Regions from separate parts of the Variovorax sp. GW822-FHT04A09 genome, predicted to be linked through region 1. Evidence: riboswitches for the same ligand, from Rfam matches in the RefSeq annotation. Region 1 holds a riboswitch; the other holds the start of a gene.

Region 1 (7,801 bases):
GCCGCCGGTGGGCGGGCTGCTGTTCGTCACCTGCAACGTGTCGAAGGTGCCGATGTCGGCGCTGGTGAAGGAGCTGGTGCCCTTCCTGTGGGCGCACGGCGCGGTGCTGATGCTGCTGACCTTCGTGCCGATGCTGAGCACCTGGCTGCCGCGCGCGCTCGGGTTCAAGTAGCGGCGCAGGCCGCTCCCGCCCCCCGCCTTCACCCGCCTCAGGCCGGCGGGTGCAGGTACTGGCTCGGCGGCATGCCGAGCGTGCGGCGGAACATCGCGGTGAAGGCGCTCGGGCTCTCGTAGCCGTGCGCCAGCGCCACCTCCAGGATCGACGCGCCCGCGGCCAGCCGCGGCAGGCTCAGGAGCAGCCGCGCCTGGCGGCACCACGCGCCGAAGGTCATGCCGGTCTCGCGTTCGAACAACCGGGCCAGCGTGCGCGCGTTCATGTGCAGCCGCACGGCCCAGCCGTCGAGCGTGGCGGGCTGCGCGGGGTCGCGGATCAGCGCCTCGCACAGCGCGGCCAGGCGTGCGTGGCGCGGCATCGGCACATGCAGCGACAACGCGGGCGCGGCCTCGATCTCGTCGAGGATCAGCTCCATCACGCGCTCGTCGCGCCCGCCCGGCGGGTAGTCCAGCGGCAGCGACACGGCCGCCACGATCAGCTCGCGCAACAGCGCACCCACATGGATCACGCGGCACTCGGCCCCCAGGTCGGCGCGCGTGCCGGGCTCGACGAAGACGGTGCGCATCTTCACCTCGCCCGCCATGCGTATCTGGTGCGTCATGCCCGGCGGCACCCAGACGCCGCGCCCCGGCGGCACCACCCAGCTGCCGGCCGCCGCGCCGACCATCATCACGCCCGAGATCGCATGGATGAGCTGCCCGCGCCGGTGCGCATGCGGCGGAATGAAGGCGTCGCCCGCCGGATCGGTGGCCAGCACGGCCACCGCGCGCGGGGTCGATTCGCCCTCGTCGGGGCGCAGATTCAGTTTGTCCATTTCACGACGATGTTTGCACATTCGTAGCAAGAACATCTTTCCGTGTCTTCCTACGATGGCTTTTCCTCCCTTTTTCTCAAACCGGACATCGAAGAAAGAAGCCATCGCATGAACACGCGCCGACTCGGGCTGCTCACCGGCACCCATGCCGTCAACGACCTCTACCAGGGCCTCGTGCCCGCGCTGCTGCCCTTCATGGTGCTGGAGCGCGGCTACAGCTACACGGCCGTGAGCGGCCTGATGCTGGCGGCCACCGGGCTGTCGAGCGTGGTGCAGCCGCTGTTCGGTCTGTATGCCGACCGCCACCCGCGCGCCTGGCTGGTGCCCGTGGGCTTCCTGGTGGCGGCGCTGGGCGTGGTGCTGGCGGGCCTGAGCCAGAGCTACCTGCTGACCTGGATCGCGGTCGCGCTGTGCGGGCTGGGCATCGCGGCCTACCACCCGCCCGCCACCGTGGCCGCGCGCGCGGCCGGCGGCGCCTCGCAGAAGGCGATGAGCGTGTTCTCGGTGGGCGGCACCATCGGCGCCTCGTTCGCGCCCGTGCTGGCGGCCACGGTGGTCGGCGGCGGCAGCCTGTCGCGCAGCTATCTGCTGGGCATTCCCGCGGTGGCGATGGGCGTGGTGTGGGTCGCGGCCAATGCGCGGCGCAGCGCAGCCGCCCACCACGCGGCCACGGCGGCGCGCGCCGCGCAGGCCCGCGCCCAGGTGCTGAAGCCGCACAACGACTGGCGCGCCTTCAGCCTGCTGGTCGCGACCATCGTGGGCTGGTCGATCCCCTACGTCACGGTGCTGTCGATGCTCTCGCTGCGCATCACGCGCGACCTGCACGGCAGCACCTTCCAGGGCGCCGCGGCGCTCACCGCCTTCACCGCCGCAGGGGCCGTGGGCACGCTGGCCGGCGGCTGGCTCGGCGACCGCATCGGGCGCATGGGCACGATCCGCTGCGGCTACCTGCTCGCGCTGCCGGCCATGGCGGGCCTCGTGCTCGCCTCCACGCCCGGCGCGGCGCTGGCCTGCACCGCGTGGCTCGGCATGAGCATGTTCCTGCCCTTCGCCGCGCAGGTGACGCTCGCGCAGGACTACCTGCCGCGCAACCCGGCCACCGCCAGCGGCATCACGCTCGGTCTTGCGCTCTCGGTCGGCGGGCTGGTGTCGCCGCTGTTCGGCCTGCTGTCGGATGCGCGCGGGCTCGGCGTGACGCTCACGGTGGTGTTGTGCGTGCTGTGCGTCGCGACCGTGCTGGCCTTGCGGCTGCGCAACCGCACGGTGCAGGTGATGGCGGGCGAGGCTGCGGCGGCCTGAGCTCTGCCCCGCGCACCCGGTGCACAGGGCACCGGGTGCTTCCCGCAGCGAAATCAAGGAGGAGCCGAAGGCGGGGGACATTCGCGGAGGGAAGTACCCGGTGTCCTGTGCACGCGCCCTGAACCACGGACCACCGAAATCCGTGGGCGATTCAACGCCGCACGCCTCCTCTTTCACTGCCAGAATCGACGCAAGCTTCGACGTCGAGCCTGACAGACAAGAAGAAGGAAAGAGAAGGACGCCATGCACCGAATCGTCGCCCAGGGCAGCAGCCTTGTCGCTGCCGGCTTGCTGGCCACCGCCGGTATCGCGGCCACACCGGCCGCCGCGCCCGTTGCAGCCGTTGCACCAGCAGCCGCCCCCGCCAATCCCACCAATCCCGTCACCCACCTCGCCGAAGTGGAAAGCGCCGTGCGCGCCTGGGCCGCCGCCTGGTCCGCGCGCGACGTGGAGCGCTACCTCGCGGCCTACGCGAGCGACTTCACCCCCGCGCGCGGCCAGACCCGCGAGCGCTGGGAGGCCGACCGGCGCGCCCGCATCACGGGCAAGTCGCGCATCAGCGTGGGCATCGAGGGGCTGGTGATCAGCGTTCAGGGCACCTCGGCCAGCGCGCAGTTCCGGCAGGTCTACAGCGCCGACGCGCTCACCGAGACCGACCGCAAGACCCTCGAGCTGCAGCGCGTGGGCCCGCGCTGGCTGATCCGCAAGGAGAGCGCGGGCAACTGACGCGCGCCGCCTTGTCCCTGTAAGGCAAATGGTTCACGAAGATGTCACCACTTGCAACGATGCTGCAGCCTTCGACCTCCGAAAGCTGTGGCCGCCATGTTCCCCACCAAGACCGAGAAGGCACGCGACGAACTCCAGGCCGGGCAGCGCACGCTCAGCCAGCGTGAGCGCGCCCTGCTGCTCATGGCCGACGGCCGGCGCTCGCTGACCGACTTCAGCCCGCTGTTCCCCAGCCGCGTCGAGGCCGAGCAGGCGATCCAGGGGCTGATGCAGCGCGGCTACCTGCAGGTTGCGCGGCCGGTCGCGCCACCGCCTGCACCGGCCCCCACGCCCGTCCCCGCCGCCGAGCCGATCCAGGTCGCCACCTCGGCCGACAGCTTCGACGGCAAGCGCTCGCTGGCCACCACGCGCATGTTCCTGTTCGACATCTGCGAGCGCATGTTCGTGCGCCGCGACCCGCGCTTCGCCAACCAGATGCGCGACGCCCTGCGCGAGGCCCGCGACCGCGAGGCCATGCTGACCATCGCCGCGCTGATGCTCTCCGAGATCGAGAAGGCCGCCGGCCCCGAGCGCGCCGACTCGCTGCGCGAGCGCATCGACAAGCTGCTGCCGCCGGCGGAAACCGTGCACTGAGCCGCCAGCCCCGGCCCCGCGATCCACTACACTCGCCGGGTCAGGAGAGAGCCCCGCGCGACGGGGCCGCCGAAGGCGCAGGGGTTCCCCGAACGCTCAGGCAAAAGGACTGACAAGACGCCGGCAACCACCGGCGTTTCCTTGCTGGAGAGAGGCCGTGGCATTGCATGCGGCCCACCGAAGGAGCAAACCCCGATCGTGGGGCGAATCTCTCAGGTAAAGCGGACAGCAGGGGTGGCCCGTGGCGTTGCAGCCATGGATTTCGACTGCCCCTTTGGAGTGCCCCGTGGCCGCTTCCTCCGCTTCCGACGCCCAACTTCTCAAGACCCCGCTGTACGACCTCCACGTGGAGCTCGGCGCCCGCATGGTGCCCTTCGCCGGCTATTCCATGCCCGTGCAGTACCCCGCCGGCCTCATGGCCGAGCACAAGCACACGCGCGATGCGGCCGGCCTGTTCGACATCTCGCACATGGGCCAGCTGCGCCTCGTCGGCCCCGATGCCGCCGCCGCGTTCGAAACCCTGATGCCCGTCGACGTGGTCGATCTGCCCGCCGGCAAGCAGCGCTACGGCCTGCTGCTGAACGACGAGGGCGGCATCCTCGACGACCTGATGTTCTTCAACGAAGGCAATGGCTCGCTCTTCGTGATCGTGAACGGCGCCTGCAAGGTGGCCGACATCGCCCACATCCAGGCCAGGATCGGCGCGCGCTGCCAGGTGCAGCCCCTGCCCGACCACGCGCTGCTGGCGCTGCAGGGTCCGCAGGCCGCCGCCACGCTGGCGCGCCTGTCGCCCGGCATCGAGCGCTTCGTGTTCATGACCGGCGGCGCGGTGCAGATCGGCGGCATCGCGGCCTTCGTCACCCGCAGCGGCTACACCGGCGAAGACGGCTTCGAGATCTCGGTGGCCGCCAAGGATGCCGACGCCCTCGCCCGCCTGCTGCTCGCGCAGCCCGAGGTGAAGCCCGTCGGCCTGGGCGCGCGCAACTCGCTGCGGCTCGAAGCCGGCCTGTGCCTGTACGGCAACGACATCGACACCACCACCACCCCGGTCGAAGCCTCGCTCAACTGGGCGATCCAGAAGGTGCGTCGCGCGGGCGGTGCGCGCGAAGGCGGTTTTCCGGGCGCGGCCAAGGTGCTGGCCCAGCTGGCCGCCGTCGCCTCGGGCGCGGCCGGCCACACCGACCACAAGACGCTCACGCGCAAACGCGTCGGCCTCGTGGCACTGGAACGCATCCCGGTGCGCGACGGTACGCTGCTGCAGTCGCTCGAAGGCCACGACATCGGCGCCGTCACCAGCGGCCTGCTCGGCCCCACAGCCGACCGCTGCGTGGCCATGGGCTACGTAGCCGCCGCCTTCGCCGAGCCCGGCACGCGCGTGCAGGCCATCGTGCGCGGCAAGCCGGTGCCGATGGAGGTCTCGACCATGCCCTTCGTTCCGACGCGCTACTACCGCGGCTGACCGACACTGAACCCCGCAGACCCGGCTAGGCTCTGCACCCCGATTCCATTTTTTCCACGAGGAGTTTTTTCATGAGCATCAAATACACCAAGGACCACGAATGGGTGGCGGCCGAAGGCGGCGCCGCCACCGTCGGCATCACCGTGCATGCGCAGGACGCGCTGGGCGACGTGGTGTTCGTCGACCTGCCTGAAGTGGGCAAGACCTTCGCGCAGGGCGAAGTCGCCGGTGTGGTCGAGTCGGTGAAGGCCGCCGCCGATGTGTTCATGCCCGTGTCGGGCGAGATCACCGAAGTGAACGAAGCGCTGCGCGCCGACCCGTCGCTGGCCAACAGCGACCCGCTGGCCGCCGGCTGGTTCTTCAAGGTCAAGCTGAGCGAGCCCGCGCAGCTCGACGCCCTGCTCGACGCCGCCAGCTACGACAAGTTCGCCGCCGAATCCTGATCCGCTGAACAGCAGCTTCCTCGCACCTTCGTTCCTTCTCCCCGAGCCTTCACCGCCATGCCGATTCCCGCCCTTCCCTCTTTGCAAGAACTAGAGAACGCCGAAGAATTCCTCGCCCGCCACATCGGCATCGATGCGGCGGACGAGGCGCGCATGCTGCCGGTGATCGGCTCGGAAACGCGCGCGGAGCTCATCGACGGCATCGTGCCCGCAGCCATCCGCCGCGCCCGGCCGATGCGCCTGCCCGCGCCGGTCACGGAGGCCGACGCGCTGGCCGAGCTGAAGACGCTGGCGTCGAAGAACAAGGTGTTCAAGAGCTTCATCGGCCAGGGCTATTACGGCACGCACACGCCGGGCGTGATCCTGCGCAACATCCTGGAGAACCCCGCCTGGTACACCGCCTACACGCCCTACCAGGCCGAGATCTCGCAGGGCCGCATGGAAGCCCTGCTCAACTTCCAGACGATGGTGTGCGACCTCACGGGCATGGCCATCGCCAACGCCTCGATGCTCGACGAGGCCACGGCCGCCGCCGAGGCCATGACGCTCGCCAAGCGCAGCGTGAAGAGCAAGAGCAACGTGTTCCTCGTGTCGGGCGACTGCCATCCGCAGACCATCGAAGTCATCAAGACGCGCGCCGCGCCGCTGGGCATCGAGGTCAAGGTGAGCACCGTGTCGGAAACGCTGCCGCACCTGATGGTGAGCGGCGAGTTCTTCGGCGTGCTCGCGCAGTACCCCGCCACCACCGGCCACGTGCACGACCTGCGCCCGCTCGCGGGCCACGCACACCAGTGCGACGCCGCCTTCATCGTCGCGGCCGACCTGCTGGCGCTGACGCTGCTGGTCGCCCCCGGCGAGTTCGATGCCGACATCGTCTGCGGCACCACGCAGCGCTTCGGCATGCCGCTGTGCAACGGCGGCCCGCATGCCGCCTACCTCGCCTGCCGCGATTCGTTCAAGCGCTCGCTGCCCGGCCGCCTCGTCGGCGTGAGCGTCGACACGCACGGCCAGCCGGCCTACCGCCTCGCGCTGCAGACGCGCGAGCAGCACATCCGCCGCGAGAAGGCCACCTCGAACATCTGCACCGCGCAGGTGCTGCCGGCCGTGGTCGCCAGCATGTACGCCGTGTACCACGGCCCCGACGGCCTCACGCGCATCGCGCAGCGCGTGGCCGTGCTCACCGCCATCCTCGCCAAGGGCCTGTCGCAGATGGGCCGCGAGCCGGTGAACACCACCGCCTTCGACTCGCTGACGATCCGCACCGGCGACGACACGGCCGCGATCATCGAACGCGCGCAGGCCGGCGGCGTCAACCTGCGCCAGCGCCTGCAGCAGCACCTGGGCATCTCGCTGGACGAAACCACCACGCGCGCCGACATCGAGACCCTGTGGGCCCTGTTCGTGCCCGCCGGCACCGCGATGCCGCGCTTCGACGAGCTGGCCGCCAGCACCACGCCGCTGATTCCCGAGGACCTGCGTCGCACCAGCGCCTTCCTCACGCACCCGGTGTTCAACACCCACAAGAGCGAAACGGCGATGCTGCGCTACATCCGCAGCCTGTCGGACAAGGACCTCGCGCTCGACCGCAGCATGATCCCGCTGGGCAGCTGCACCATGAAGCTCAACGCAACCAGCGAGATGATCCCCATCACCTGGCCCGAGTTCGCCAACATCCACCCCTTCGCGCCCGCCGACCAGCTGCAGGGCTACGCCCAGCTCGACGCGCAGCTGCGCGCCTGGCTGTGCGAGGCCACCGGCTACGCGGGCATCAGCCTGCAGCCCAACGCGGGTTCGCAGGGCGAGTACGCGGGCCTGCTGGCCATCAAGTCCTTCCATGAAGCCAAGGGCCAGGGCCACCGCAACATCTGCCTGATTCCCTCCTCGGCCCACGGCACCAACCCGGCCAGCGCCCAGATGGTGGGCCTGCAGGTGGTGGTGACGGCCTGCGACGCGCAGGGCAACGTCGACATGGACGACCTCAAGCGCGCCTGCGAGAAGCACAGCGCCCACCTGGCCGCCGTGATGATCACCTACCCCAGCACGCACGGTGTGTTCGAAACGCGCGTGAAGGAACTGTGCGAGCTCGTGCATGAGCACGGCGGCCGCGTGTACGTCGACGGCGCCAACATGAACGCGCTGGTCGGCGTGGCCGCGCCGGGCGAGTTCGGCGGCGACGTGAGCCACCTGAACCTGCACAAGACCTTCTGCATTCCGCACGGCGGCGGCGGCCCGGGCGTCGGTCCGGTCTGCGT
Region 2 (7,801 bases), on a different contig from region 1:
AACTCAGCCCCGGTGGGGGCGCCGAACTGGTCGTCGATGACCGTGAGCTTGTCGCGCTCCTTGGCCAGGCGCAGCATGGTCTTGGCGAAGTTGCCGCCGCGTGCGGCGTACACCCAGCTGGTGCGAAAGATCAGGTGCTTCGCGCAATGCTGCGCCACCAGCTGCTCGCCTTCGAGCTTGGTCTGGCCGTACACGCTGAGCGGGCCGGTCGCGTCGTCTTCTTTCCAGGGGCGGGTGCCGCTGCCGTCGAAGACGTAGTCGGTGGAGTAATGCACCATCAGCGCGCCGATCTGCTGCGCGGCCTCGGCCACCACGCCGGGCGAGGTGGCGTTGAGCTTGCGCGCGAAGTCGGGCTCGCTCTCGGCCTTGTCGACGGCGGTGTGCGCGGCGGCATTGACGATGACGTCGGGGCGCACCGCCAGCACCGTGGCGGCCAGCTGCTCGGGGCGGCTGAAGTCGGCGTGGAAGTCGGTGCTGTCGAAGTCCAGTGCGACCACTTCGCCGAGCGGCGCGAGGCTGCGCTGCAGCTCCCAGCCGACCTGTCCACCTTTGCCGAGCAGCAGCAACTTCATGCGGAAGCCTTTGCGGGTGCGGCGTCGTACTGCTTCTCGACCCATTCGCGGTACGCGCCGCTTTGCACGTTGCGCACCCACTCGCCGTTGGCGAGGTACCACTCGACGGTCTTGCGGATGCCGGTATCGAAGGTCTCGGCGGGCTTCCAGCCAAGCTCGGCCTCGAGCTTGCGTGCATCGATGGCGTAGCGGCGGTCGTGGCCCGGGCGGTCCGTGACGTAGGTGATCTGTTCCTTGTACGGCTTTCCGTCGGCGCGGGGGCTCAGCTCGTCGAGCAGCGCGCACACGGTGTTGACGATCTCGATGTTGGGCTTCTCGTTCCAGCCGCCGACGTTGTAGGTCTCACCGAGCTTGCCGGCCTCGAGCACGCGGCGGATGGCGCTGCAGTGATCCTTCACGTAGAGCCAGTCGCGCACCTGCATGCCGTCGCCGTACACGGGCAGGTTCTTGCCGGCCAGTGCGTTGACGATCATCAGCGGGATCAGCTTCTCGGGGAAGTGGAACGGGCCGTAGTTGTTCGAGCAGTTGGTGGTGACCACCGGCAGGCCGTAGGTGTGGTGCCAGGCGCGCACGAGGTGGTCGCTGGCGGCCTTGCTGGCCGAGTACGGGCTGTTGGGCTCGTACTTGTTCTCTTCGGTAAAGGCCGGGTCGGTCTTGGAGAGCGAGCCGTAGACCTCGTCGGTCGACACATGCAGGAAGCGGAAGGCCGCCTTCTGGTCGGCCGGCAGGGCGTTCCAGTAACCGCGCACCGATTCGAGCAGGCGGAAGGTGCCGAGCACGTTGGTCTGCACGAAGTCTTCCGGGCCGTGGATCGAGCGATCCACATGCGATTCCGCGGCAAAGTTCACAACGGCACGGGGTTTGTGCTCGGCCAGCAGGCGATCGAGCAGCGCGCTGTCGCCGATGTCGCCCTGCACGAAGACGTGGTTCGCGTTGCCCTTGAGCGACGCGAGGGTCTCGAGGTTGCCCGCATAGGTCAGCTTGTCGAGGTTCACGACGGGCTCGTTGCCCTGCGCGATCCAGTCGAGCACGAAATTGGCGCCAATGAAGCCTGCGCCGCCGGTAACCAGGATCATGAGGTCCCCACCTGTAGAAAAAAGTTTGCTTTACCAAAAATCAACATTCAATTATCCCATCGGTGTGAAGTGCCGATGTACAGGGCTTGGCCGGCTTGCGGGGCCCGCCTACAATCGCCAACAATTGCAGGAGAGCGGGCCTCCACGGAGGCCCTACCGAAGGCGCAAACTCCCATAAACGCTCAGGTCGGCCCGACGAAATTCCAGGCAACGCCCAGGAACTTCGGCAAGGGGTCAGTACTGCACTCATCGATACAGCCGTCTGGAGAGCCGCCACGCCATGTGGCGCACCGAAGGAGCAAACCCGCTGCGGGTGCAGCAGGGTGAATCTCTCAGGTACCGAGGACAGGGGGAGCGGCAACTTGGACATCGGTCGTCCGGTTGCTTGCTATTTTTTCAATAGCACTCCACGCCCGCCGTTCAAGCGCTGCAAACTCAAAGGTACTTGCAATGCGTGTGATCGTTCTTGGCGCCGGCCTGCTCGGCGTGACTTCGGCCTACTACCTCCAGCAACTCGGCCACGAGGTGACCGTGATCGACCGGCAGGCCACCCCGGCCGCCGAAACCAGCTTCGCCAACGGCGGCCAGATCTCGGTCAGCCATGCCGAACCCTGGGCCAATCCGAGTGCGCCGCTGAAGGTGCTGCAATGGCTCGGCAAGGAAGATGCCCCGCTGCTGTTTCGCATCCGCGCCGACATGCGCCAATGGCTCTGGGGCCTGCAGTTCCTGCGCGAATGCACCCCCACGCGCACCCGCCACAACATCGAACAGATCGTTCGTCTCGGTACATACAGCCGGGAAATGTTGCAGCAATTGCGTCGAGACACCGGCCTGAGCTATGACCAGCGCACGCAAGGCATCCTGCACTTCTACACGACGCAAAAAGAATTCGACGGCGCCCTCAAGCCCGCCGAGCAGATGCGTGCCCTGGGCTGCGAGCGGCTGGTCATCTCCGCCGACGAGGCCATCAGGATCGAACCCGCCCTCGCCCACATCCGCCCGCAACTCGCCGGCGCCACCTACACCGCCGAAGACGAGTCGGGCGACGCCAACCGCTTCGCGCGCGAGCTCGTGAAGCTGGCCGAGGCGGCCGGCGTGAAGTTCCTCATGAGCCACACGGTGACTGCGCTGCGCGAAGCCGGCGGCAGCATCGACCACGTCGAGGCGACCGACAACGAAGGCCGCTTCCAGCGCATCCGTGGCGACGCCTTCGTGCTTGCGATGGGTTCGCTGAGCCCGCTGTACGCCGCGCCGCTGGGCATCCGCCTGCCGATCTACCCGGCCAAGGGCTACTCGGTGACGCTGCCCGTGAAGGACGCGTCGAAGGCGCACCAGGTCTCGCTCACCGACGACGAATACAAGCTGGTGTTCTCGCGCTACACCTCCGAGTCGGGCGACCGCCTGCGCATCGCCGGCACGGCCGAACTCAACGGCTACGACCGCGACCTGAACCGCGTGCGCTGCGAAGCCATCGTGCGGCGCGTCGAGGAGCTCTTCCCCGGCGCCGGCGACACCGAGCGCGCGCAGTTCTGGACTGGCCTGCGCCCGGCCACGCCGAGCAACGTGCCGCTGATCGGCAAGACCAAGCTGCCGAACCTGTTCCTCAACACCGGCCACGGCACGCTCGGCTGGACGCACGCCTGCGGCTCGGGCAAGTCGATCGCGCGCATCGTGAGCGGGCTGGCGCCCGAGGTCGACTTCGCGTTCGCCGGCATGCCGGCACCCGCGCCGCGCGCCGTGCAGCCCGCACTGGGTTGACGCGGCACCTGCCCTCGGGTCACGCCTTGAACGTGACCCAGGGCTTGAGCCGCACGGCGCAGCGGATGAGCCCCGCGCTTTCCTGCGCCTCGATCACCGCGCCGATCGGCTTGTAGGCCTGCGGCGCCTCCTCGATGCGGCGCTCTTCGCGCAGCGTCACGCATTGCCAGCTGGCATCGGCGTCGTCGGGTGCGGGCCGCATCGCGCGCACTTCCTGCCGCCGCATGCGCCGGCCGGCACCATGGCTGCACGACCACAGCCAGTCTTCATGCCCCAGCCCGGTCGCAAGGTACGAGTGATCGCCCATCGACCCAGGAATCAGCGCCAGGTCGCCCGCGTGCGCCGGCGTCGCGCCCTTGCGATGGATGTTCATGCCGTGCTCGCGGAGCACCACGTTGTGCGGCACGTCGACCACCATCGTCGACGCCGTGGCGCCGAGCAATTCGGCGAAGTCCTTGCGCACCAGCTCGGCCAGCACGACGCGATTGGCCCACGCATAGCGCGCGGCCACGCCCATGGCTTCCAGGTACTCCTGCGCCAGCGGCCCGGCCAGCCCGTACAGCCCGCTCTTCGGATGGCGCAGGCCCTGCGGCCACTCGGCCCGCGCGCGGTCCATCCAGCGGCCGCCGACATGGAACCCGATGTCGCGCGAGCCGCTGTGGATCATCACCACGACCTCGCCCGCCTTGAGCCCCGCGCGGTAGGCCGCGTGCCGGTCCATCACCTGGTCGACCACCTGCAGCTCGACGAAGTGGTTGCCGCTGCCCGGCGTGCCCAGGCACGGATCGCGGAACACCTCGTGGCGCGCGCCGGTGTAGGCCGACGGTGCGTGCCGCGACTGCCCGCCGAAGCTCGCCAGGCCGATGCACGCGCCAATCTCGGCCCGCAGCCGGTCGCGGTCGCAGGCCGCCCAGAGCCCCTCGTTGCGCACGGCGTCCAGGAACGCGGCCGGCCCGTCGTCGAACAGCGCGCGAAACGCCGCCGTGTGCACCGGCACGTCGCGCCCGTTGTCGAGCAGGCTGCGCGTGAGCCGCGCGAGCAGCTGCGTCTTGTGCGGCGCCACCTGGTCCAGCGTGAGGCCGGTGGTCAGCAGGCGCATGCCGCAGTTGATGTCGGTGCCGACCGCGGCGGGAATCACGAAGTCGCCATCGGTGGCGACGACGCTGCCCACCGGCGCGACCGAGCCCGGATGGAAGTCCGGCGTCGCGCAGGCCTTGCACACGCCGTGCGCGCCGTCGGGCGAGCGCACGCTGGCGAAGGCCAGCAGCTGGTTCACGGCTTTTTCTTCCAGCGGCAGGCTCTGCGGCAGAAGCACGGTCGCCTGCGCGGCTTCGTTGCGCAGGTGATAGATGCCATCGCGGTAGTCGACGGCGATGTTCGCGCGCGAAAAGGCGCGCTGGAGTCTCGAAAAATGACTATTGGTAGGGCTGCCCATGGCTGCAATTCCATTCGGGGAAACCGTGTCGGTTTCCGGGCCCCGTCACATCGCGTGGCGGGGCGAAAGAGATCGACCGCGTGCCTCGGGGCGCGCGGATCACTCTTTCTTGCAGCAGCAGAGATTCAAGAAAGCGGGCGGATTCTATCGACGCGAAGCGCTTGCGAAAACAACGCGCAGGCGCGCGCGTCGTTTTTTCCCGTCAGTCAGCCAGTCAGTCCGGCGCGGTGAACACCGTCAGCACGCCGGTGTAGCCGTACAGGTGATGGCGCGCGATCTCGCCGGCGGCGAAGAAGCCGACCAGCGGCACGTCGCCCAGCGCATGCCGCACGATCTGCAATTCGGCGCCCGGTGCGCCGAAGTGCGGGCCGCCGCGCCCCGAGCAGCTCACGTACACCGCGCCCGCGATGCGCCGCGCGGGATGCGGCGCGGCCTCGGCCTCGCCCGCCGCCACGGCGCGCGCGGTGGCCAGCGTCTGCTCTTCGGGCTCGAGCTCTTCGCGGATCTCGGCGCAGATGCGCATCAGGTCGGCGCGCGCCGCCTGCGCGTTGCGGCGGCAGAAACTCAGCCGCATGCCGGCCTCGGCGTTGTCGGCAATGGCGATGCCGCGCCGCGTCGGGTCGAGGCCGATGATGTGGCGCACCAGCACGTCGGCGCCCAGGTCGCCGGTGCGGCGGATGCCGTCGCTGCCCGCGTCGGCCAGGCCGACCAGCGTGTTGCGCACGGCGTCGATGGCCTCCTGCGGCCGGTCCAGCGACACCTGTAGGTCGGCCAGCAGCACGTCGAGCGCCGGCTCGCCGTCGAGCGACAGCAGGAGGTTGCCGTCGGCCTCGGTGATCTCGCGCTCGCGCGCGCCGCCCGTGCGCAGCGGCTGGCAGCCCTGCGTGACGCGCGACACCAGCCGCACGCCCTCGCCGAACACCACGCCCGACAGGCCGCCCGAGAACACGCCGCCCGCGGCCCCATGGCCGCGGATGTTGCCGTTGCCGCCGACCGCGAACTGCAGCGCCCCGCCGCGGCCGGACGAGAGCCCGCCGAACAGGTAGCCGGTGTCGGTGCGCCCCGCCATCTCGCCGATGAGCTCGCCCAGGTCGGGCGTGGCCGGGTCGGCGTGCACGAGCGCGGTGTGCGCCTCGAAGCCGCTCATTTCGGAACTGCCCAGCGGCGCCACGCCCGAGAACACGCGGTACTGGTCGCTGGGCAGCGCGCACAGCATCAGGCTCAGGCCGGGCTCGTCGAAGTACTCGGCGTTGTTGGCCGACACGCCGATGCCGACGGTGCCCGACCAGTCGGTCACTTCGGGCAGCTCGGCGCTCAGGTGATCGAGGATCTCCTGCGCCTCGGCCGCGTAGTGGTCGGTGATGTAGAGCAGCCCGAGCGTCGGGTTCGACGCGTAGTCGGGCAGCGCCATCTGCGCGCGCAACTGGGCCAGCACGAGGCCGGCGGCCATGCGCCATTGCGGGTGGGTGGCATGGCCGGTGGGAAACAGTTTCATGGTGCGTACCGACCCGTGCGTCGTCGTCTGGAAAGGTGTCTGTAAGACGTCAGCGCCGGCCGGAGGTTCGCTTGCGCGCGGCGGCGGACGTGGTTTTCTTGCGCGCGGCGGGTGCCGGCGCGGCTTTTTTCGCTGCGGCCTTCTTCGCGGCGGTCTTGGCGGCCGGCTTGCGCGCCGCCGTCGCCTTGCCGATGACCTGCCCCACGGCGTCGGCCAGCGGCTGCGCCATGACCGGCACCTTGAGCTGCGCCGCGTCCTGCAGCGCCGTGCTCGCGATCTGCTGGAACTGCTCGGTGAGCGAGCCCCACCATTGCATCGGGTCGACCACGCCGGCGGCGCCGTTGGACGCTGCGGGCTTGGCGCGCGAGGTCTTCTTCGGCGCCGGGGTTTCCTCTTCTTCCGCTTCTTCCTCGGCCTCGTCGAACTCTTCTTCCTCTTCCTCGACAGCTTCCAGTTCGGGCCGCGGTGCGGGGGCCGGGGCGGGAGCCGGTGCAGGCGCCGGCGCCATGGCCGCGGCCTGCTTGGTGAACGCGCTGGCGATGTCTTCCATCCTCACGTTCATGCCGCGCAGGGTCGACAGCGTCATCTTCTGCACCTCGAGCGCCTGGATGGTCGCCTTGAGCGCGTGGCCGTTCTGTTCGAGCCAGTACTGGACGGTCTTGAGTTCCTGGATGCGCTTGTCGACCTCTTCGACGCTCATGGTCGGCGCGACCCAACTCGCCAGGCTGGGGATGCCGGGCACCGAACCGGAGCCCGCGGCGGCACCGCCGGCGAGGTTCTTCAGGAAGTCGAATCCGGGGACGAACTGGCTGAAGTCGAAGGGTTTGCTGGCGTTGCTCATGCGGGAGGTCTCCTGGCTGGGTTTTCTTGTGTTGCCAGCTTACTCCAAGCCCTTTGCAAGCGAATCAGAGCTCGTCCCTGACCCGGCTGAAAACCTTCCAGAAATTCGCGTCCTGCGAGGTCGCGAAGTTGATCCGCATCATCGTGCTCGGCGGACGGCGCGCATGGAACAGCGAGCCCGGCGCCAGCAGGTAGCCCTGGTCGAGCATGCGTTGCGTGAGCGCATCGGTGTCCACGCCCGTGTCGACCCAGCCGAACAGCCCGGCCGGCTCCGAGGCGAAGGTGCAGCCGTGCGACATGGCCAGCTTCACCGCGCGGCCGCGCGCGCCGTCCAGGCGGATGCGCACGCGCTCCGAATGGCGGCGCAGCTGGCCCTGGTCGATGCACCACGACAGCGCCCGCTCGAACAGCGTGGGCGAGGTCAGCGTGGCCAGCAGCTTGGTCTCGAGCAGCCGCTCTTTCAGCGCGGGCGAGGCGGCCAGGAAGCCGATGCGCCAGTTGGGCGCCAGGATCTTCGCGAAGCCGCTGACGTAGATGGTGCGCTGCAGCCCGTCGAGCGCACTGAGCCGCGTGGCGTGCTCGGGCGCGAGATGGCTGTAGGTGTCGTCCTCGACGATGTGGAAGT

The links. A riboswitch is a leader RNA that binds a small molecule or an ion and turns the genes downstream of it on or off. The one in region 1 is predicted to bind glycine.
Region 2: another riboswitch for glycine. It lies ahead of AC1RLW_RS27755 (D-amino acid dehydrogenase); the one in region 1 lies ahead of gcvT (glycine cleavage system aminomethyltransferase GcvT).

The regions. Positions count from the first base shown of each region.
Region 1 covers NZ_JBXAMV010000001.1:1,690,267-1,698,067, forward strand. Annotated here, with positions in the region: gene AC1RLW_RS07600 (TRAP transporter large permease) at 1-172, shown strand, start outside; gene AC1RLW_RS07605 (AraC family transcriptional regulator) at 210-989, opposite strand; gene AC1RLW_RS07610 (MFS transporter) at 1,098-2,288, shown strand; gene AC1RLW_RS07615 (L,D-transpeptidase Cds6 family protein) at 2,532-3,014, shown strand; gene AC1RLW_RS07620 (hypothetical protein) at 3,111-3,647, shown strand; glycine riboswitch at 3,679-3,769, shown strand; glycine riboswitch at 3,782-3,886, shown strand; gene gcvT (glycine cleavage system aminomethyltransferase GcvT) at 3,934-5,106, shown strand; gene gcvH (glycine cleavage system protein GcvH) at 5,178-5,549, shown strand; gene gcvP (aminomethyl-transferring glycine dehydrogenase) at 5,607-7,801, shown strand, end outside.
Region 2 covers NZ_JBXAMV010000007.1:95,013-102,813, reverse strand. Annotated here, with positions in the region: gene rfbD (dTDP-4-dehydrorhamnose reductase) at 1-572, opposite strand, end outside; gene rfbB (dTDP-glucose 4,6-dehydratase) at 569-1,648, opposite strand; glycine riboswitch at 1,766-1,856, shown strand; glycine riboswitch at 1,901-2,007, shown strand; gene AC1RLW_RS27755 (D-amino acid dehydrogenase) at 2,099-3,406, shown strand; gene AC1RLW_RS27750 (RtcB family protein) at 3,426-4,841, opposite strand; gene AC1RLW_RS27745 (FIST signal transduction protein) at 5,056-6,336, opposite strand; gene AC1RLW_RS27740 (PhaM family polyhydroxyalkanoate granule multifunctional regulatory protein) at 6,386-7,177, opposite strand; gene AC1RLW_RS27735 (aminotransferase-like domain-containing protein) at 7,242-7,801, opposite strand, start outside.